4 regions of the Micromonospora sp. NPDC049836 genome follow, and region 4 is predicted to be linked to each of the others. Evidence: riboswitches for the same ligand, from Rfam matches in the RefSeq annotation. Region 4 holds a riboswitch; each other region holds the start of a gene.

Region 1 (5,059 bases), on a different contig from region 4:
GAGCGCGGCATGGCCACCGGTGACGGCCTCGATCACCGCATCGATCAGGGCGGGCTGTGCGGCGAGCGGTGCGGTGACGGCGATCGGCACAACCCGGCCGCTGGTCTGCCGCCGGTGTGCGACGGCCCGCCGGATCCAGGTGTCGAGGTAGCGGTCGGGCGGCACGTGGCACGGCACCAGCACGACCTCGGCGTCGTCGGTGGCCGCGTCGAGCGCCGCGTGCAGCAACGGTTGCGCGCCGTCGAGGAAACACCTGTGCACGGGTACGCCCAGACGCGCGGCCACCTGCTCGGCGAGCTGGTGGATCGTGTCGTGGCCAGCGTGGTGGGTGACCGACCGGGCACCGGCAGCACGTGCCGGGTCATGACGGCGGCCGGAACTCAATGACGGTCCGCCCGTCGTGAACCCGCACGTCTGCGTCGACGCCGTACACGTCGGCGAGCAGCACCGGGGTGAGCACCCGTGCGGGTGGTCCCGCGGCGACGACCCGGCCGTGGTGCAGCACGACGACGGTGTCGCAGAACATGACGGCCAGGTTGAGGTCGTGCAGCGCGGCGAGGGCGGTGACCTGCGATCGGCGGACCAAGTGCAGCAGCTGAAGCTGGTGGCCGATGTCGAGGTGGTTGGTGGGTTCGTCGAGCAGCAGCAGTTCCGGCTCCTGGGCCAGCGCGCGGGCGAGCTGGACGCGCTGGCGTTCCCCACCGGACAGGGTCTGCCACTTACGGTCGGCGAACCCGGCCAGGTCGACCCGGCCCAGTGCCTCGACCGCGGCGGCATGGTCGCTGCCGGTGTCGGACCAGCGGGTCCGGCGGTGCGGGATACGGCCGAGCAGGACCACGTCGCGGACGGTCAGGTCGAGGTCGGTCTCGGCGTGCTGGGCCAGCAACGCGATGCGCCGGGCCAGGGCAAGGCGCCGCAGCCGAGCCACGTCGTCGCCTGCGAGTGTGATGTTGCCGGTATCCGGGCGCACCAGGGCGGCGACGGCCCGCAGCAGGGTGGTCTTGCCGGATCCGTTCGGGCCGAGCAGCCCGACCAGGCTGCCCGCCGGTACGGTGCCGGTGACGTGGTCGAGGATGCGGGCGGCGGGCACCGCCCACGAGACGTCGGAGATCTGGAGCATCAGCCGCGTACCTCCCGGCGGCGCAGGATCAGGAAGAACGCCGGCACCCCGACCAGTGCCGTCAGCACCCCGACCGGCAGCTCACGCGGTTCGAAGACGGTGCGGGCGGCGGTGTCGACCCAGATCAGGAAGATGGCGCCGGCGAGCACGGCGACCGGTAGCAGCCGCCGGTGGTCCGGTCCGGTGATCAGGCGGGCGGCGTGCGGGAGGATCAGCCCGACGAACCCGATCGCGCCGCTGACCGCGACCAGCACGGCGGTCAGCAGGGCGGTGCCGACCAGCAGCAGCCACCGCAGCCGGTTCACCTCGACGCCGAGGCTCGCGGCGGCCTCCTCACCGAAGGCGAAGGCGTTGAGGGTACGGGCGTGCCAGCCGACCACTGCCAGCACCACGAGCAGCACCGGTACCGCCCAGCCCAGGGCCGTCCAGTCGGCGCGGGCCATCGACCCGGACAGCCAGAACGTGATGCTCTGCGTGGCGTGCGGGTCGGCCACCCAGATGATCACGAAAGAGGTCAGTGCCGCGCACAGTTGTCCCACCGCGACCCCGGTCAGCACCACGCGCGTCGGCGACAATGCCTCGAACCTCCCGGCCAGGCCCACGACCAGCAGGAACGCGACAAGGGCGCCGAAGAAGGCGCCGCCGGTCAGCGCGGCTACACCACTACCGATGCCGGCCACGACCACCAGGACCGCGCCCAGCGACGCCCCTGAGGAGACCCCGAGCAGGTACGGGTCCGCCAGGGGATTGCGGGTGACGGTCTGCATGACCGCACCGGCCGCGGCCAGGCCCGCCCCCACCGTGGCGGCGCCGAGAACCCGGGGCAAACGTAGGTCCCAGACGATGTGGTCGCGCAGCAGCGGCACGTCCGAGTTCGCGAGTCCCAGGTGGCCGGCGACGACCGTCCACACCGTCCCGACAGTCAGGTCGGCCGGGCCGATGGTGACCGCGACGGCCACCGACAGCACCAGACCGGCGACCAGAGCCAGCACGAGCGCGGCCAGGCCGACCGCCCGCACCGGGCGGTGGGTGCGCACCGGGGCGGGCCGGGTGGTGACGGCGGTCAGCTCGGGGCCCCGGACGGCAGCGCGGCGATGCCCTGGGCGAGGGCTTCGACGCCGAGGACGTTGCGGACACCGGCCGTGGTTGACGAAAACGGGATCACCACGTACCACTGCTGTTTGACCGCGGGCAGGTCCTTGAGGGTGCGGTGCCCGGCGAGGAAGGTCTTCTTTTGCGCGGCGGGATCCCAGCTCGCGTCGACGAGCACGATGACCTCGGGGTTGCGGTCGGTGACGGTCTCCCAGCTTGTGTCGCCCCAGCTGCCGGTGAGGTCGGCGAAGGCGTTGGTGACCCCGGCCGCCGACATGATCATGTTGGGGGCGCCGCAGCAGGCGCCGACGCTCGGGGCGTCACTGCCGCCGTCCCACCACAAGACCTTGACGTTGCGGGCGGTGCCTGCGGCCGTGGCGATGCGGCCCTCGTGGTCGGCGATCAGCTTCTCGCCGCGGTCGCTCACCCCGAAGATCGCCGCGAGCTCGCGGATCTCGGTGAACACGTCGCCGATGGCGAGCTTCGCCGGCCGGGTCTGCGCCGGGCACCCGGCAGGGGAGACGTAGCTGCCGACGCCGAGTTTCTGCCAGTCGGCGCGGTCACCGACCCCCTCGTCACCGAACGCGCTGTTGTACGACGCGTACACGAAATCGGGTTCGGCCTCGAGCAGCTTCTCCTTGGTCGGGTACTCCTTGGCCAGCACCGGGATCTTCGCGTAGGCGTCCGCGTAGGCGGGCAGGATCGCGTCGTCGAGGTAGGCCGTGCCGATCATCCGATCTTGCAGGCCCAGGGCCAGCATGATCTCCGTGGCGGCCTGGTTCATTGTGACGACCCGCATCGGTGGCGCCGTGATGGTCACCGGGGTGCCGCAGTTGGTCACCGCGACCGGTCCAGCGGACACCGCCGGTGGTGCGGCAGCAGGCTTGGCATCGGCGCCGCAGCCGGTGAGCAGCACAGTGGACAGCAACAACGGCGCGGCAACGCGCCAGGGCATGGGGAACCGCACAGCGGGACCGCCTTCCAACACCTCGTGGACGGGGACGAACGTGCCGTGGCCGGTCTCCTGGCTGACGGGACAAGCAACCGCCGGCCGGCCTTCCCAGGCATCTCTGCCCAGTGACCTCGCGAAACGACGAGGGCCGGCGGTCTCCCGATCACAGTGGCGAGGGCCGCGCCGGCATCACACCGGCTTCCCGAACACCACGGCGTCCCCACCATAACGGCCCGCGCTCGCCGCGGATCCGTCCGGGCGCCCGCTGTGGGAAATCCGACGCGCCGGACCGGCCTCGGCGTGGCTGTCGGCCCGCAACCCATCCGGCTCCTTTCTCGTGCGCGGTGGCTGGGCGGCGATGCCCACGCGCCGGCCGGGGTGGCGGTGGAGCCGTCAATGTTCGCGCTTCCGGCGTCGGGGTCGTAGACCACGGTCATGCTGCCGGACGTGTCGGTGGCGGCATCGTCATCGCGGACGATGACGCCGATGGTGTACATGCCGGCGTCGGTGAAGGTGTGCGTGGCTTGGCAGACGTTGTTGGTGGCAGTCAGTGAGTCTGTACGGCCGTCGTCCCAGACGACGGTGCAGGTGTGGGTGTCGTTGGTGCCGGGATCGTTGAACGGGACCTTCAGCTCGAACCCCGTACGGGCCCCGATGTACTGGCCATTGGGTGGGCGCGACGGCCGCGGCGGCCGCGCGCAGCGGGCTCGGCGCGGGGGTCTCCCGCAGCGGCGGAGCGACGTTGCTCAGCGTGACCGTCGCGCTGTCGCTGACCGCTCCGTTGACGCCGTCGTCGGCGGTAAGCGTGACGGTGAAGGTGCCGTCGTCGGTGCAGCTGATCGTCGTGACCGGCGCGCCGGCGTCCTCGAAGGTGCAGGTAGCGCCCGCGTCCACGTCGGAACCGACGGTGTATGACCACCGGGTGCTCGGGGCGCCGCCGTCGTCGCGGGCGGAGCCGTTCAAGCCGACCGGGCTGCCCTCGTTGCCGCGGCGGTCGGGACCGGCGCTGACCAGGAATGCGTTCGCCGCGAATACAATGCACGGCCGTCTATTGACGGCGGACCGGGTTCCACGCCGTTGCCCCGGGGTGGGACGCCGCTGACGGCCCGCCGCAGCACGTCCGCGCTCCACCAGGCCAGCGGGGTGGGCGAGCGACGGATCAGATCAATCGCACGGGCTCGGCGGTCTGCTCCCAGAGGGAGCGCATCTCCTCGAACGCCTGCTCCATGAGCTGCACCATGGCCAGCCGGGCGCGCTCGCCCTCGTGCCGCTGGATCGCCTGGGCCACCTCGGCATGCAGGCGCAGTGCCTCCTCGTGCGGATGGTGCGGCATGAGGTGGTGCTTGTGCCGGCCGGTCAGCACCTCGACGACCAGGTCCTGCAGCCGGACGAACATCTCGTTGCCGGCGGCGAGCAGCACCCGGCGGTGGAACTCGATGTCCAGGCGCAGGAAGCGCTCCTCGTCGCCGGCCTTGCCGGCGGCCCACATCTTCGCCGCCAGGCCGACGAGGTCGCTGGCCTCGTCGTGACCGGCCCGGTCGGCGGCCAGCAGGGCGGCGTGCGGCTCGATGGCGGTGCGCAGCTCGGTGATGGAGCGAAGCCCTTACCCGCCTGGATGAGAACTTCGCTCTTGTGCGGTTACTCGGTGTTCAGGGTGACGATGACGCCCTGGTTCGCGCACGCGGTCTGCAGGCCCGACATGTGCGTCGTCATTGGGCCCATGAACGCCAGCGCGCCCATCTCCTGCCCATTCGGGATCTGCGACATCTGCCAGGCGAGGTCCATCAGCGCGGTGCCGTGCTCGCGGATGTCGTCGTGGCGGGAGTCCTCGAACACCCTGCGGGCCTGTCGGTATTCGGCTTCGGTGAGCTTGTCATCGCCGCTTCCCTTAGCGC
Region 2 (5,059 bases), on a different contig from region 4:
GACCGGCGTACCGATGATCGCAGCTGGTCGTGGCGCGCCGTCGCGCAGCATCTCCAGCAGGTGGAACAGGGCCGTGGGGGCGTTGCCGAAGGCGACGACCGCGCCGGCGAGGTGGTCGGTCCACAGCGACACCGCCGCCGCCGACCGGGTCGTTGCCCACCGGTGGGCAAGCGCCGGGACCTCGGGTTCGTGCAGAAAGCAGCGGACCTCGTTGTCACGGGGCAGGCGGGCGTGGGTGATGCCGGCGGCGACCATGTGCGCGTCGGTCAGGATCGGCGCCCCCGCCTCCAGCGCCCCGCGGGCGGCGGCCACCAGGCCGGGGTGGATCACCAGGTTGCGGGTGAGGTCGGTCTGGCCGCATGCGTGGATCATCCGCACCGCGACCTTCTCGGCGTCGGCCGGCACACCTGAGAGATCGGCCTCGGCACGGATGGTGGCGAACGAGGCGTCGTAGATCGCCGCGCCGTCGGTGACGTAGTCGTAGCGGCGTGCCGGTGTGGTGAGGCTCATGCGTTCTCCAGATCGGGGACGAGCAGGGTGCGGTACGGGGTGAGGACGATCTCGCCGGCGCCGAGCGCGCGGATCTCCTCCAGCAGGGGAGCGTCCACTCGGCCGCCGGGAGCCGCGAGGTGCGCGGTGACGCGGCCGTCATCCTGAACGATCCTGCCCAGCGCGGGTGGAGGTGTGCTCACCCGGGTCCGCTCGGCACGGTCGAGTACGGTGCCCAGCAGCGCGGCGCCGGCGCCGGGCAGCTCGTCGACGTGCCAGGGTGAGTCCGGCCGGTCACCCGCGAGCCCGGCGAAGCGTACGGCGAGCCCGGTCAGCGCCGCGGCGGCCTCGTCCAGCCGGATGACGGGCCCCCACGCCGAGGTTCCGGCACGTAGCTGCGCGGTGTCCGAGTCGAGCGCCACCAACCCCAGGTCCAAGTCACGGCTGACCAGATCACCGCGGCCGTCGTCAAGCACGAACAGGAACCGTCCGGTCAGCGCGGTGAGCCGGGGCTCGGCGCGCAGCCGTGCGTCGAGTCCGGCGACGACCGGGTGTAGATCGGCCCGGCCGCCACTGCGTCCGGTCAGCGGTGAGGCGAGGATGTTGCGGACCAGCTCGTGCGACGTGGACGGTACGAGCCCGGTCGCGATGACGTCGGCGACGACGGTCTCGGGCAGCCGCCCACCGTCGTGCTCGAGACCGCGCACCTGCAGGTTGGCGCGGCTGGTCAGGTGGACCGCGCCGTCGCCGTGCGCACGGGCCACCTCCACGAGTGCGCACAGCGCCGCAGTCGGCACGATCCCGCCGGGGACGCGCACCCGCACGAGCGCGCCGTCGTCGGCGATCCATGGGCGCAGCAGGCCGGGACACAGGTCGCGGCGGGTCCTCTCGGTCACGGCGACATGGTGCCAGAGCCCGTCCCCGGCGACACCGGCTGTCGGTGCTACCGTCGTGATGCCAGTCAAACTCAGCCATGAGCCAGGGAACCCGGTGCGAATCCGGGACTGACGCGCAGCGGTGAGGGTGACGGGCGGGGCACGACGCCACTGGACCCACGGTCTGGGAAGGCGCCCCGTCCGGTTGATCCCGAGTCCGAAGACCTGCTGGCCGCAGATCCGTCTGCGACACGTGCCCATCCAGGCCTCGCGCACAGGCCCCGGACGAAAGAAGACCCCGTGTCCCGATCGCACCGGATCACCGGCTCCTGACCCCGTGAGCGTCCTCGTTCACGTCGCGACCGCACTGACGGACGCCGCGTCGCCGGTGCTACGCGGGCAGGCCGAGGCAGCCGGCGCCCGACTGGCCTTCCTGCAAGCCGGCGAGCCCACGCTGACCCATGTGCTCGACCTGCTGCACGCCGAGGGCGTTCGGGAGGTTCGCCTGGAACCGGTGAGCACCGACGACCTGACTTTCGCCCGTTCGTGGGTGGGACGCGTGGCCGGCCACTGGCACCGTCAGCAGATCGACCCGCCGGTCATCCGGTTCGGCGAGCGTGCGATCACCGGGCACGAGGCGCCACTCACCTCACCGGCCTGGGAGACCACGCCGCCGTACCGCCATCATCTACTGCTGTGCCGCGGCCCGCGCTGCAGTGCCCGCGGCGCGGACGAGACCTATCGCGCGATCGTGGGCGCGTTCGTCGAGCAGCAGCTCACCGACGCCGACGTCCTCATGGCCCAGACCGGCTGCCTGTTCCCGTGCAACCACGGACCAGTCGCCGTCGTGCACCCCGCCGGCACCTGGTACGGGCCGGTGCGACCCGGCGACGCGGCACGCCTCGTCGGCGAGCACCTACGCGCCGGCCGTCCGGTCGGCGACCTGCGCCTCGGCTCCCGTGTCACCGAAGGAGAAACATGACACGCATCGCCCTGCTGTCCACCTCGGACACCGACCTGCTCTCGGCGCGGGCCAGCAACGCGGACTGGTCCTGGGCCAACCCTGCCCGGCTCACCGGCGAGCGCCGCGACACCCTGACCAGCGAGGCCGACCTGGTCGTTCTGCGGGTGCTCGGCTCGCCCGAGGACGTACGCGACCTCGCCGCGCTGATCCGCGGCACCGGCCGTCCCCTGGTCGTGCTCGGTGGGGAACGGACGCTGAACGCCGCGTTGATGGGGCTGTCGACCGTCCCGATCGGTGTCTGCGCCGAGGCGCACCGCTACCTCGCCGAGGGCGGCGCGGAGAACCTGCGCCAACTGCACGCCTTCCTGTCCGACACCGTGCTGCTGACCGGCGAAGGCTTCGAACCGCCGGCGGTGCTGCCCGAGTGGGGAGTCAGCCGGCAGCCGGCCCCGGACGCCCGGCCCCGCGTCGGAGTCCTGTACTACCGGGCCCACGAGGTGAGCGGCAACAACGCGTTCGCCCACGAACTCGCCGATGCCATCGACACCACCGGCGTGGCCACCGGCGTACCGATCTACGTCTCGTCACTGCGGGCGGCGCCCGAGGAGTTGTACGCCGAACTCGCCACCCTGGATGCGATCGTCGTCACGGTCCTGGCCGCCGGCGGCGCCCGGCCCGCCGCCGCGAGCGCCGGCGGCGACGACGAGTCCTGGGACGTCGAACGGCTGCGCGCCCTCGACATCCCCGTGCTGCAGGCTCTGGCGCTCACGTCCAGCAGAGCCGAGTGGGAGGCGTCCGACGAAGGCGTCACCCCGCTCGACTCCGCGACCCAGATCGCCATCCCCGAGTTCGACGGTCGCCTGATCACCGTCCCGTTCTCATTCAAGGAGGTCGACGCCGACGGCCTGCCCCGCTACGTGACCGACCCTGAGCGATGCACCCGCGTCGCGGGCGTCGCCGTCAACCACGCCCGACTGCGGTACGTCCCGCCCGCCGAGCGCAAGGTGGCCCTCGTCCTGTCGGCCTACCCGACCAAGCACAGCCGCATCGGCAACGCCGTCGGCCTCGATACGCCCGTGTCGGCGATCCGATTGCTGCGCGCGATGCGAGATGCCGGCTACGACCTCGGCGCACCCGGCGCAATTCCCGGGCTCGACCCGCTGTTCCCGGTCGAGGGAGAGGATGCCGACACGACGGCCGGCAACGCGCTCATCCACGCTTTGATCGCCGCCGGTGGGCAGGACGAGGAGTGGCTCACGCAGGCTCAGCTCAGCGAGTCGCACGTGCGTATCAGCCGGGACGACTACCGGCGCTGGACTGCCGGATTGCCCGCCGCGCTACGCGACGCCATGGCCGAGACCTGGGGCGAGGCTCCCGGCTCGCTTTTCGTCGACGACGACGGCGACATCGTGCTGGCCACACTGCGCGCCGGTAACGTCGTCATCCTCATCCAGCCCCCGCGTGGCTTCGGCGAGAACCCGGTCGCGATCTACCACGACCCGGCCATGCCTCCGTCGCACCACTACCTGGCCGCGTACCGCTGGCTCGAACACGGCTTCGGCGCCGACGCGGTGGTGCACCTCGGCAAACACGGCTCGATGGAGTGGCTGCCGGGGAAGAACGCCGCGCTCTCAGCCGCCTGCGCCACGGACGCGGCGATCGGCAGCATGCCGTTGATCTATCCGTTCCTGGTCAACGATCCTGGCGAGGGTGCCCAAGCCAAGCGCCGCGCGCACGCCACCATCGTCGACCACCTGGTGCCGCCGATGGCACGCGCCGAAAGCTACGGCGACATCGCCAAGCTGGAGCAACTGCTCGACGAGCACGCCAACATCGCCGCGATGGACCCGGCGAAGCTGCCCGCGGTCCGCCAGCAGATCTGGACGCTGATGCAGTCCGCACAGATGCATCGCGACCTCGGCCTGGACGAACGGCCCGGCGACGAGGAGTTCGACGACTTCCTGCTGCACGTCGACGGCTGGCTGTGCGAGATCAAGGACGTACAGATCCGCGACGGATTGCACGTGCTCGGCCAGGCACCGACCGGACAGGCACGCGTCAACCTGGTGCTCGCCGTGCTCCGCGCGACACAGGTCTGGGGCGGACAGAACCGGGCACTGCCCGGCCTGCGCGCCGCGCTGGGTCTTGCCGAGGACGCCCCGGCGGCCGACGTCGACGCCGTGGAGGCGCAGGCCCGTGCCCTGATCGAGGCGATGGAGAAGGCCGGCTGGCAGGCTGACGCGATCGACGCGCTGCACGACGACCCGGTGGTACGCGACGTCCTGCGCTTCGCCGCCGAGCAGGTCGTGCCGCGGCTGGCCGCCACCACCGACGAACTGACCAACGTCCTGCACGCGCTCGACGGCGGTTTCGTCCCGGCCGGGCCCTCCGGCTCCCCGCTGCGCGGACTGGTCAACGTCCTGCCGACCGGCCGTAACTTCTACACCGTCGACCCGCGGGCCGTTCCGTCCCGTCTGGCCTGGGAAACGGGACAGGCGATGGCCGAGTCCCTCGTCGCCCGGCACCTCGCCGAAACCGGCGAGCACCCCCGATCGGTCGGCCTCTCCGTGTGGGGCACCTCCGCGATGCGCACCTCCGGCGATGACATCGCCGAGGTGCTGGCGCTGCTGGGCGTACGCCCCATCTGGGACACGGCCTCACGCCGGGTCAACGGCCTGGAGGTCATCGGCCTCGACGAACTCGGCCGGCCCCGCATCGACGTGACCGTGCG
Region 3 (5,059 bases), on a different contig from region 4:
GGCCCTCTACAACCCGCGCTCACGCTCACGCACCGAACAGGTCGCGCAGGCCCGGGCCGTGCTGCTGGAGCACAAGTCCCCCCGGACGGTCGTGGTCGTGGGCCGCGACATCGGCCGGGCCGGGGAGAGCCTCACCGTCACCTCGCTCGGCGAACTGGACCCTGGCAGCATCGACATGAAATGCCTGTTGATCATCGGCGCCTCGGCGACGCGAGTCACCGCGGCCGGACGTGTCTGGAGCCCGCGCTTCGTGCCCTGATCAGCCGCGCACGCGGCGCTCGCGACCGGCCGAGTAGAGGAACGACTCGCCGCCACGGACGTCCCCGGCCAGCGCCGGGCCGACCAGGATGACCGCTGCCTGTCGCAGACCGGCCTGCTCGACCCGGCCGCCGATGTCGGCCAGCGTGCCGCGCAGGATGAGCTCCTGCGGCTGCGACACCCGGTGCACCACGACTATGGGGCAGTCGTGGCCGTAGTAGCCGGCCAGTTCGGCGGCCAGCTCGCGGGTACGCGTGACCGCCAGGTGCAGGGCGAGCGTCGCGCCGGTCGCGGCGAACGCGGCGAGCTTCTCTCCCGACGGCATGACCGTGGACCGGGCCTGCGCGCGGGTGAGCACGACCGACTGGGCCAGCTCCGGGACGGTCAGCTCGGCGCCGACGGCGGCGGCAGCAGCCGCATAGGCCGGCACGCCGGGCGTGACGTCCCACGGGACCCGGGCGGCGTCGAGCCGGCGTGCCTGCTCGTGCACCGCCGAGTACAGCGACGGGTCACCGGAGCACAGCCGTACGACCTCGGACCCGTCGGCGTGTGCCTGGACCAGGTGCGTGGTGATCTGGTCCAGGTCGAGGTGCTGGGTGTCGATCAGCCGGGCGTCGTCACGGCAGTGCTCCAGCACCTCGGCGTCGAGGTACGTGCCCGGGTACAGGCACACGTCGGCGGACTCGAGCAGGCGTACCGCGCGGAGGGTGAGCAGGTCGGCGGCGCCGGGCCCGGCCCCGACGAAATGGACGGTCATGAATCTCCCTTGACGATGGACCACTGGCTGACTGCCCGCGCGGGCGTCCAGCCGGTGAAGCCGCCGAGCGGTTCGGCGCGTTCGACGTGCAGGCGGACGAGTTCACCGCCGCGCCGGCTGTGCTGCTCCAGCAGCACCGCCTCGGTCTCGGCGGTGACACCGTGCACGACGAGCCGTCCACCTGCGCCGAGCGCATCCCAGCAGGTGTCCAGCACGCCGGGGACGGTGGCCCCGCCGCCGACGAACACCGCGTCGGGACGGTCCAGGCCGGACAGGGCCCCGGGCGCCGAACCCTCGACCAGACGCAGACCCGGCACGCCGAGGGCAGCGGCGTTGCGGTGCACCAGCGCGGCCCGGTCGGAGCGGGGCTCCACCGCGATCGTCCGTGCCGTCGGCCAGGCCCGCATCCACTCCACACCGATCGAGCCGCTGCCGGCGCCGACGTCCCACAGCAGCTGACCGGGCGCGGGCGCGAGCCGGGCCAGGGCACTGGCCCGCAAGTCACGTTTGGTGATCTGCCCGGCGTGCTCGAACGCGTCGTCGGGCAACACGCCGCCCGAGGCCCAGCCCGGACCGGCACCGCGAACTTCGACGGCGAGAACGCTCAACCGCGGCACGTCGTTCAGGTCCCACCCGGCCGCGGTGGTCGCGGTACACGACTCACCGGCGGCACCGAGGTCACCGAGCACGACCAGCCTGGACTGCCCCCAACCGAGCCCGGTCAGCACCGCGGCCACGGCCGCGGGTGTCGTCTCGTCGCTGGACAGCACGAGCAGCCGGCGCCCGGCCGAGAGCGCAGGCACGATCAGCCGTAGGTCCCGGCCGACCAGGCTGACCGTGGTGACGGACTCAGCCGGCCATCCGAGACGTGCTCGGGCGAGGGCTACCGAGGAGACCCCGGGCACGATCGTCACGCGCTCCGGGCCCAGGACGTCCAGCAGCGTCGTGCCGATACCCGACACGAGCGGGTCGCCGGAGGCCAGCACGACAACCGGCCCTCGCGCGGAGGCGAGCACACCTGGCAAATTGTCCCGCAGCGGCGACGGCCACGCCACGCGCTGCTGGCCGTCGACGGGCGGCACCGCCTCGAGGTGCCGCCGCCCGCCGAGCAGCGTCGCGGCCGCCCGCACCAGCGCCCGGGACGGCTCCGGCAGACCCACCCACCCGTCAGCCCCGATCCCCACCACGGTCACCCGCTCCTCCATGGAGATGCACCCTAGCCGCCCACCGGCCCTTGCCCCGGCCACCGGGGCGTCTATGGTGATGCACAGGTTCGAGGTGCCCCACGACCGTGGTCACGGGGAGAATCTGGGAAGCCGGTGAGAATCCGGCACAGGGCCCGCTGCGGTGATCCAGGCATTGACCTGGGAAGTCCGAAGACCGGCCTCGATCCGATCCACGGCGCATGCCGCGTCTTGGACCGCCATGGCAGATCGAGCGGGAGCCCTACATGCCAGCGCAGTACCCCTTTTGTGCCGTCGTCGGCGCCGACGACATGACTCTCGCCCTCACCCTGGTCGCGATCGATCCGCTCATCGGCGGTGTCCTGATCCGCGGGGAGAAGGGCACTGCCAAGACCACTACCGTGCGCGGCCTCGCCGAGGTGCTCCCGGCGGTACGGGTCTATGCGGGCGACCGGTTCTCCATCGACCCGGACGATCCCTCGGCGGTCTGCCCCGACGGGCCGTTCGACGTGTCCACGCCCGTCGTCGAACGGCCGGTACGCCTCGTCGAACTACCCGTCGGAGCCGGCGACGACCGGGTGACCGGATCGCTGAAGCTCGATGCCGCGCTGCGAGACGGCGTCGTCGCGTTCGAGCCTGGCCTGCTGGCCCGGGCCCATCGTGGCCTGCTGTACGTCGACGAGGTCAACCTGCTGCCGGACCACCTGGTCGACCTGCTGCTCGACGCCGCGGCGACCGGCCGGGTCAGCGTCGAACGCGACGGTGTCTCGGTCGAGCATGCCTCCCGGTTCGTGTTGATCGGCACGATGAACCCGGAGGAGGGCGAACTGCGCCCGCAGCTGCTCGACCGGTTCGGCCTGACGGTCGAGGTCGCCGCCCCGCGTGACCCCGTCCTGCGGGTGCAGGCGGTCCGCCGCCGGCTCGCATTCGACGCCGACCCGGAGGGCTTCGCCACACGCTGGGCCGGCGAGCAGGAAGCCCTGCGCACCCGGCTGGCCGCCGCCCGGCGCTCGCTGGCCGGTGTCGTGCTCGACGACGAGACGCTGACCAGGATCGCCGAGCTGTGCGCCGCGTTCGACGTGGACGGCCTGCGTGCGGACCTCGTCACCGCTCGCGCCGCCGCGGCGCACGCGGCCTGGCGGGGACGTACGCGAGTGACACTCGAGGACATCCGCATCGCCGCCCGTCTCGCGCTGCCGCACCGCCGCCGCCGCAACCCCTTCGACGAGCCCGGCCTGGACCAGGACCGCCTGGACGACCTACTCGGCCACAACGACCCCGACCCCGGACCCGACCGTCCCGGCGGCGGTCTGCCCGACGACACCGGGCACGACAGATCGGCCGGGGACGTGCCCGGCTCTCCCGGCGAGAGCCCGCCCGTACCGGAGCCCGAACGGCAGGCCGCCACATCGATGGCATCCGCGGGCGAGCCCGCACGTGCCCGCTTGCTGATCGTGAAAGGAACCGGCGACGGTCAGGCCGGCCGGCGGTCCCGGGCACGAACACCGCAGGGCCGTGTCGCCGGGCAGCGGCGGCGCACGTCCGGCGACGGCCGGCTGCACCTGCCGGGCACCATCACCGCGGCGGCGCCGCATCAGCATTCCCGGGGTGGCTTGACCGGCGGTCGCGGCCTCGCGCTCGTGCCCGGCGACCTGCGCCGGGCCGAGACCGTCGGGCGCGAGTCGAACCTCGTGCTGCTGTGCGTGGACGCATCCGGTTCGATGGCGGCCCGCCGCCGCATGGAGCAGGTCAAGACCGCTGTGCTGTCGCTGCTGCTGGACGCCTACCGCCGCCGGGACAAGGTCGCACTGGTGACGTTCCGCCGGCACACCGCCGAGGTCGTCCTGCCACCGACCGGCTCGGTCGACGTCGCCTCCCGCCGCCTGGCCGACCTACCGGCCGGTGGCCGGACCCCGCTCGCGGAGGGCCTGGAACGCAGTGGCGAGGTGCTGCGCCGGGAGGCGCTGCGCGACCCGTCCCGCCGGCCCCTGCTCGTCGTGGTGACCGACGGCCGCGCCACCTCCGGCCCGGACCCGCTGGGTCGTGCCCACCGCGCCGCCGCCGCGCTCGCCACCAGCGGTGTCCAGGTCGTCGTCGTGGACTGCGAGACCGGACGATTCCGGCTCGGCCTCGCCGCCCGGCTTGCCACTCATCTGAGGGCCGAGCACGTGCCGCTCGGTGAAGTGACCGCCGACGGGCTCACCGGGGTCGTTCGCACGGCGACCGCTCCGCGGGCGGGGGTGGCCTGATGCCGCAGGGTAAGCCGCTCACCGTCCCGGACGACGGCAGCACCACCCGCCAGCGGCGCAACCGGCCGCTGCTGATGGTCCACACCGGAAACGGCAAGGGCAAGTCGACCGCCGCCTTCGGCATGGCGATGCGCGCCTGGAACCAGGGCTGGGACATCGGGGTGTTCCAGTTCGTGAAGTCGGCCAAGTGGCGCATCGGGGAACAGACCGTCCTGGAGAGGCTCGGGCTGCTGCACGAGCAGACCGGCGAAGGCGGGCCAGTCGAGTGGCACAAAATGGGCTCCGGATGGTCCTGGAGCCGTAAGAGCGGCACCGAGGCGGACCACGCCGCGGACGCCGCCGAGGGCTGGGCGGAGGTGAAGCGCCGTATCCAGGCGGAACGGCACCAGCTCTATATCCTGGACGAGTTCACCTATCCGATGCAGTGGGGCTGGGTCGACGTCGGCGACGTCGTGGAGACACTGGTCCACCGTCCCGGCCGTCAGCACGTGATCGTCACCGGGCGCCGGGCCGACCCCCGGCTGATCGAGGCAGCCGATCTGGTGACCGAGATGCAGCACGTCAAGCACCCGATGGACGTCGGCCAGAAGGGCCAACGAGGCATCGAATGG
Region 4 (5,059 bases):
AGGTCTCCGGGTTCGTCGGCGCCGCCAACTCGGCGCAGCAGATCCCGGTGCTGTCGGTCTACGAGATCACGAACCGGGACTGCGGCGGGGCCAGCGCGGGTGGGGCGCCGGACCTCAACCAGTACCAGACCTGGGTGTCCAACTTCGCCCGGGGACTGGGCAACCAGACGGTCATCATCATCCTGGAAACCGACTCGCTCGCCCTGCAGACGTGCCTGAGCGGCAACGAGCTCAACGCGCGCAACCAGGCGCTCTCGACGGCGACCCAGACCATCAAGTCGGCCAACCCCAACGCCAAGGTGTACCTCGACGGTGGCCACTCCACCTGGAACAGCGCGAGTGACACGGCCAACCGGCTCCGGGCGGCCGGCGTGCAGTACGCCGACGGCTTCTTCACCAACGTGTCGAACTTCAACTCCACCTCCAGCGAGGCGAACTTCGGCCGGGCGGTCATCTCCGCCCTCAACGGCATGGGCATCCAGGGCAAGCGCCAGGTCATCGACACCAGCCGCAACGGGGGTGCCAGCGGTGACTGGTGCGCCGACGACAACACCGACCGGCGCATCGGGCAGTACCCGACGACGAACACCGGTGACGGCAACATCGACGCGTACCTCTGGGTGAAGCCGCCGGGGGAGGCGGACGGCTGCCGTTACACGGCCGGTTCGTTCCAGCCGGACCTGGCCTACAGCCTGGCCAACGGCGCGCCCAACCCGCCCACCACCGCGCCGCCGACCACCGCGGCGCCGACGACCGCGCCGCCGACCACGGCCCCGCCGACCACCGCGCCGCCGACCACGGCTCCCCCCACCACGCCGCCGCCGACCGGTAACGGCTGCTCCGCGTCGGTGGCGGTCAACCAGTGGTCCGGCGGCTTCACCGCGAGCGTGAACGTCACCGCCGGCTCCGCGAGCATCAACGGCTGGACCGTGACCATGACGCTGCCCGGCGGCGCCGCGATCACCGGCGTCTGGAACGCCCAGGCCAGCGGCACCAGCGGCACCGTCCGGTTCACCAACGTGAGCTACAACGGGCAGGTCGGCGCCGGGCAGACGACCAACTTCGGCTTCCAGGGCACCGGCACCGGGTCGGGCGCGACGGCCACCTGCGCGGCCGGCTGACGCCACCCGATATCCCGGCCCGGCGCGGAGGACGCTCTCCGCGCCGGGCCGTCCCCGTCTAGTCCGGCGCGTCGAGTGGGATTTTGCACTCCCAGTGCACTTGTTCCCGTTCCCGCGGCTCTCTAGCGTCACACCATGGCTGACTCGTGGACGTTCGCCGTCGCTCGGAACGATCTCGCACGCACCACGCTCGTCGGCGCCGCGACGCCCGGAATCTCCGACGGGGAGGCGCTGCTACGCGTCGACCGCGTCGGCCTCACCGCCAACAACGTGACGTACGCGGTGCTCGGCGACTCGATGCGCTACTGGGAGTTCTTCCCACCCGAACGGCACGGGCTGGACCGGCAGTGGGGCCTCCCGCCGCTGTGGGGCTTCGCCGAGGTGACCGCGTCCAAGGTGGCCGGGGTAGAGCCCGGTCAACGGGTCTACGGTTACCTCCCGCCCGCCGGCCACCTCGTGGTACGCCCCGACCGGGTGGACGGGTACGGGTTCCGGGACGCGAGCGCCCACCGCGCCGACCTGCCCTCCCCGTACAACGCGTACCGGTCGACCGTCGGCGATCCCGCCTACCGGGCCGATCAGGAGGACCTGCTGGTCCTGTTCCGCCCGCTCTTCTTCACCTCGTTCATGCTGGCCGACCAGGTCGCGGACAACGACTTCTACGGCGCGCGGTCGCTGGTGCTGTCGTCGGCGTCGAGCAAGACGGCGTACGCCGCGGCGTACGAACTGCACGGCCGCGCCCCGCGCCTCGTCGGGCTCACCTCGCCCGGCAACCTCAGCTTCACCCGATCGCTCGGCTGCTATGACGAGGTTCTCTCCTACGACGATGTCGACAGCCTGGACGACGTCGCCACCGTCTACCTTGACCTGTCCGGTGCGCCGGCGACCCGGGCCGCCCTCCGTGGTCACCTCGGCGACCGGCTGGTCCGGGACATCGCCGTCGGGCTCACCAACCAGATTCCGAACGCCGACGCGGCCGAGGAGGTCTTCTTCGCTCCGGTGCAGATGCGCAAACGCCGACAGGACTGGGACCGCGACGGCCTCGACGAGCGGTTCACCGACGCCTGGCAGCGGTTCGCGCAGGTGGTGAGCGGATGGCTCGATGTGCGGCCAGGCAATGGGCCGGCGGCGCTGCGGGACTCGTGGCGCGACGTCCTCGCCGGCCGTACGCCACCGCGGGTGGGCCACGTCGTCCAGTTCTGAGCGCTCGGTACCAGCGCCGACCGCAGGGCTCGCCACGACACGCCGACACACCATATGGGGTGTTGCTCGAAGAGAGTGCCCATATATAGTGCCTGTCGTGGCTGGTTCGGCATCCAACCAGGATCGCCGAGGCAACAGGGAACCCGGTGCGAGACCGGGACTGCCCCGCAGCGGTGAGTGGGAACGACCGCCGTCATGAAGCACTGGGCCGAGCAGGCCCGGGAAGCGACGGCCAGTAGGAACGAGCACGACGCCCACGAGTCCGAAGACCTGCCAGCGCGCCGTCCGCGTACGTGGGCGGCGGTCGAAGGTCGCGTGGGACGACCGACGCCGGCAACCGGAGCTGACCCCTGCCCGGCAGCGCCGTGGCGTCCTCCCGCGCGTCCGAGGCCATCGGAGACAGCGCGAGGGAGAGGTCATGACTGTGGTGCGGGAGGATCGTCCCGCCGGTCCGGCTCAGCCGGAGCAGCGCCGGCAGGTGATGCAGGTCCGCAAGCGCAACGGTGACGCCGAGCCGGTGGACGTCAACAAGATCGTCCGGGCGGTGGAGCGCTGGGTCGCGGACCTGGACGAGGTGGACCCGCTGCGGATCGCGACGAAGACGATCAGCGGCCTCTACGACGGCGCGACGACCGCCGAGCTGGACAAGTTGTCGATCCAGACGGCCGCGGAGCTGATCGGCGAGGAACCGCAGTATTCCAGGCTGGCGGCGCGGTTGCTGGCCGCGTACGTGGACAAGGAGGTCCGTGGGCAGGGGGTGGCCAGCTTCAGCCAGTCGATCCGGTACGCCCACGGGTTGGGCCTGATCGGGGACGACACGGCCGCGTTCGTGGCCCGCAACGCCCGCAAGCTGGACGACGCCGTGGACCCCGGCGGGGACCTGCGGTTCGAGTACTTCGGACTGCGCACGGTCGCCGACCGGTACCTGCTGCGGCACCCGCGGTCGCGGCTGGTGGTGGAGACGCCCCAGTACTGGCTGCTGCGGGTGGCCTGCGGCTTGTCCAGCACGCCGGGCGAGGCGATCGGGTTCTACCAGCTGATGTCGTCGCTGGCGTACCTGCCGAGTTCGCCGACGCTGTTCAACTCCGGCACCCGGCACACCCAGCTGTCGTCGTGTTTCCTGATCGACTCCCCGCGGGACGAGTTGGACTCGATCTACGAGCGGTACCACCAGGTGGCGAAGCTGTCGAAGTTCTCCGGTGGCATCGGGATCGCCTGGTCGCGGGTGCGCGGCCGGGGCGCGCTGATCAGGGGCACCAACGGTCGGTCCAACGGCATCGTGCCGTTCCTGAAGACCCTCGACGCCGGTGTCGCGGCGGTCAACCAGGGCGGCCGGCGCAAGGGCGCGGCCTGCGTCTACCTGGAGCCGTGGCACCCGGACATCGAGGAGTTCCTGGAGCTGCGGGACAACACCGGCGAGGAGTCCCGGCGTACCCACAACCTGAACCTGGCCAACTGGATCCCGGACGAGTTCATGCGCCGGGTCGAGGCCGACGGCGACTGGTCGCTGATCGACCCGTCCGACGCGCCGGAGCTGCCCGACCTGTACGGCGAGGAGTTCGACGCGGCCTACCGGATCGCCGAGAAGAAGGCGGTCCGCACGGTCAAGGCCCGGGACCTGTACGGGCGGATGATGCGGACCCTGGCGCAGACCGGCAACGGCTGGATGACCTTCAAGGACGCGTCCAACCGGCTCTCCAACCAGACCGGGATGCCGGGCAACACCATCCACCTGTCCAACCTGTGCACCGAGATCCTCGAGGTGAACAACGACACCGAGACGGCGGTCTGCAACCTCGGCTCGGTCAACCTCGGCGCGCACGTCACCGCCGACGGCGTCGACTGGGCGAGGCTGCGCGGCACGGTCCGCACCGCGGTGGTGTTCCTCGACCGCGTGATCGACATCAACTACTACCCGGCGGCGCAGGCCGCCGCGTCGAACCCGCGCTGGCGGCCGGTCGGGCTCGGCCTGATGGGGCTGCAGGACGTGTTCTTCACGCTGCGGCTGCCGTTCGACTCGGCCGAGGCGAAGGAGCTGTCGACCCGGATCCAGGAGGAGATCTTCCTGACCGCCCTGGAGACCTCCGCCGGCCTGGCGGAACGCTTCGGCCCGCACCCGGCGTACGCCGAGACCCGCGCCGCCCGGGGCGAGCTGCACCCGGACCTGTGGGGTGCCGAGCCCAGCCAGCAGGACCGGTGGGCGGCGCTGCGGGCGACGGTCGCCGCGCACGGCCTGCGCAACTCGCTGCTGGTCGCGATCGCCCCGACCGCCACGATCGCCTCGATCGCCGGCTGCTACGAGTGCATCGAGCCGCAGGTGTCCAACCTGTTCAAGCGGGAGACCATGTCGGGCGAGTTCCTCCAGGTCAACACGTACCTGGTCCGCGAGTTGAAGGCGCGGGGACGGTGGACGCCGGAGATCCGGGAACGGATCAAGCGCGCCGAGGGGTCGGTGCAGGCGATCGACGAGTTGCCGCCGGACGTGCGGGAACTGTTCCGCACCGCGTGGGAGCTTCCGCAGCGGGCACTGATCGACCTGGCCGCCGCGCGGGCCCCGTACGTCGACCAGTCGCAGTCGCTGAACCTGTTCATGAGCGCGCCGACCATCGGCAAGCTCTCCTCGATGTACCGCTATGCCTGGCAGTCCGGGCTGAAGACCACCTACTACCTGCGCTCCCGACCGGCGACGCGCATCCAGCAGGCCACCGTCGCCATCCAGCCCGTCGTCGCCGTAC

The links. Region 4 has a riboswitch for cobalamin ahead of ACIBPB_RS02925 (ribonucleoside-diphosphate reductase subunit alpha). Riboswitches for the same ligand answer to the same signal wherever they lie in the genome.
Region 1: it holds a riboswitch for cobalamin, as region 4 does, so the genes downstream of both, ACIBPB_RS32735 (ABC transporter substrate-binding protein) here and ACIBPB_RS02925 (ribonucleoside-diphosphate reductase subunit alpha) in region 4, are expected to answer to the same signal.
Region 2: it holds a riboswitch for cobalamin, as region 4 does, so the genes downstream of both, ACIBPB_RS32830 ((2Fe-2S) ferredoxin domain-containing protein) here and ACIBPB_RS02925 (ribonucleoside-diphosphate reductase subunit alpha) in region 4, are expected to answer to the same signal.
Region 3: it holds a riboswitch for cobalamin, as region 4 does, so the genes downstream of both, ACIBPB_RS32800 (magnesium chelatase subunit D family protein) here and ACIBPB_RS02925 (ribonucleoside-diphosphate reductase subunit alpha) in region 4, are expected to answer to the same signal.

The regions. Positions count from the first base shown of each region.
Region 1 covers NZ_JBITLH010000025.1:5,165-10,223, reverse strand. The annotation lists gene ACIBPB_RS32755 (Fe-Mn family superoxide dismutase) at 1-11, opposite strand, end outside; gene ACIBPB_RS32750 (hypothetical protein) at 10-387, shown strand; gene ACIBPB_RS32745 (ATP-binding cassette domain-containing protein) at 362-1,120, opposite strand; gene ACIBPB_RS32740 (iron chelate uptake ABC transporter family permease subunit) at 1,120-2,157, opposite strand; gene ACIBPB_RS32735 (ABC transporter substrate-binding protein) at 2,184-3,167, opposite strand; cobalamin riboswitch at 3,209-3,393, opposite strand; partial or broken gene ACIBPB_RS32730 (PKD domain-containing protein) at 3,605-3,820, opposite strand; gene ACIBPB_RS32725 (hypothetical protein) at 3,916-4,266, shown strand; gene ACIBPB_RS32720 (FadR/GntR family transcriptional regulator) at 4,324-4,746, opposite strand; gene ACIBPB_RS32715 (hypothetical protein) at 4,803-5,059, opposite strand, start outside.
Region 2 covers NZ_JBITLH010000025.1:23,383-28,441, forward strand. The annotation lists gene ACIBPB_RS32820 (precorrin-8X methylmutase) at 1-510, opposite strand, end outside; gene ACIBPB_RS32825 (sulfite reductase subunit beta) at 507-1,385, opposite strand; cobalamin riboswitch at 1,431-1,612, shown strand; gene ACIBPB_RS32830 ((2Fe-2S) ferredoxin domain-containing protein) at 1,828-2,346, shown strand; gene cobN (cobaltochelatase subunit CobN) at 2,343-5,059, shown strand, end outside.
Region 3 covers NZ_JBITLH010000025.1:16,928-21,986, reverse strand. The annotation lists gene ACIBPB_RS32815 (precorrin-2 C(20)-methyltransferase) at 1-259, shown strand, start outside; gene ACIBPB_RS32810 (cobalt-precorrin-4/precorrin-4 C(11)-methyltransferase) at 260-1,015, opposite strand; gene cbiE (precorrin-6y C5,15-methyltransferase (decarboxylating) subunit CbiE) at 1,012-2,220, opposite strand; cobalamin riboswitch at 2,275-2,419, shown strand; gene ACIBPB_RS32800 (magnesium chelatase subunit D family protein) at 2,466-4,448, shown strand; gene cobO (cob(I)yrinic acid a,c-diamide adenosyltransferase) at 4,448-5,059, shown strand, end outside; gene ACIBPB_RS32790 (cobyrinate a,c-diamide synthase) at 5,056-5,059, shown strand, end outside.
Region 4 covers NZ_JBITLH010000001.1:618,196-623,254, reverse strand. The annotation lists gene ACIBPB_RS02935 (glycoside hydrolase family 6 protein) at 1-1,121, shown strand, start outside; gene ACIBPB_RS02930 (DUF2855 family protein) at 1,257-2,324, shown strand; cobalamin riboswitch at 2,410-2,617, shown strand; gene ACIBPB_RS02925 (ribonucleoside-diphosphate reductase subunit alpha) at 2,743-5,059, shown strand, end outside.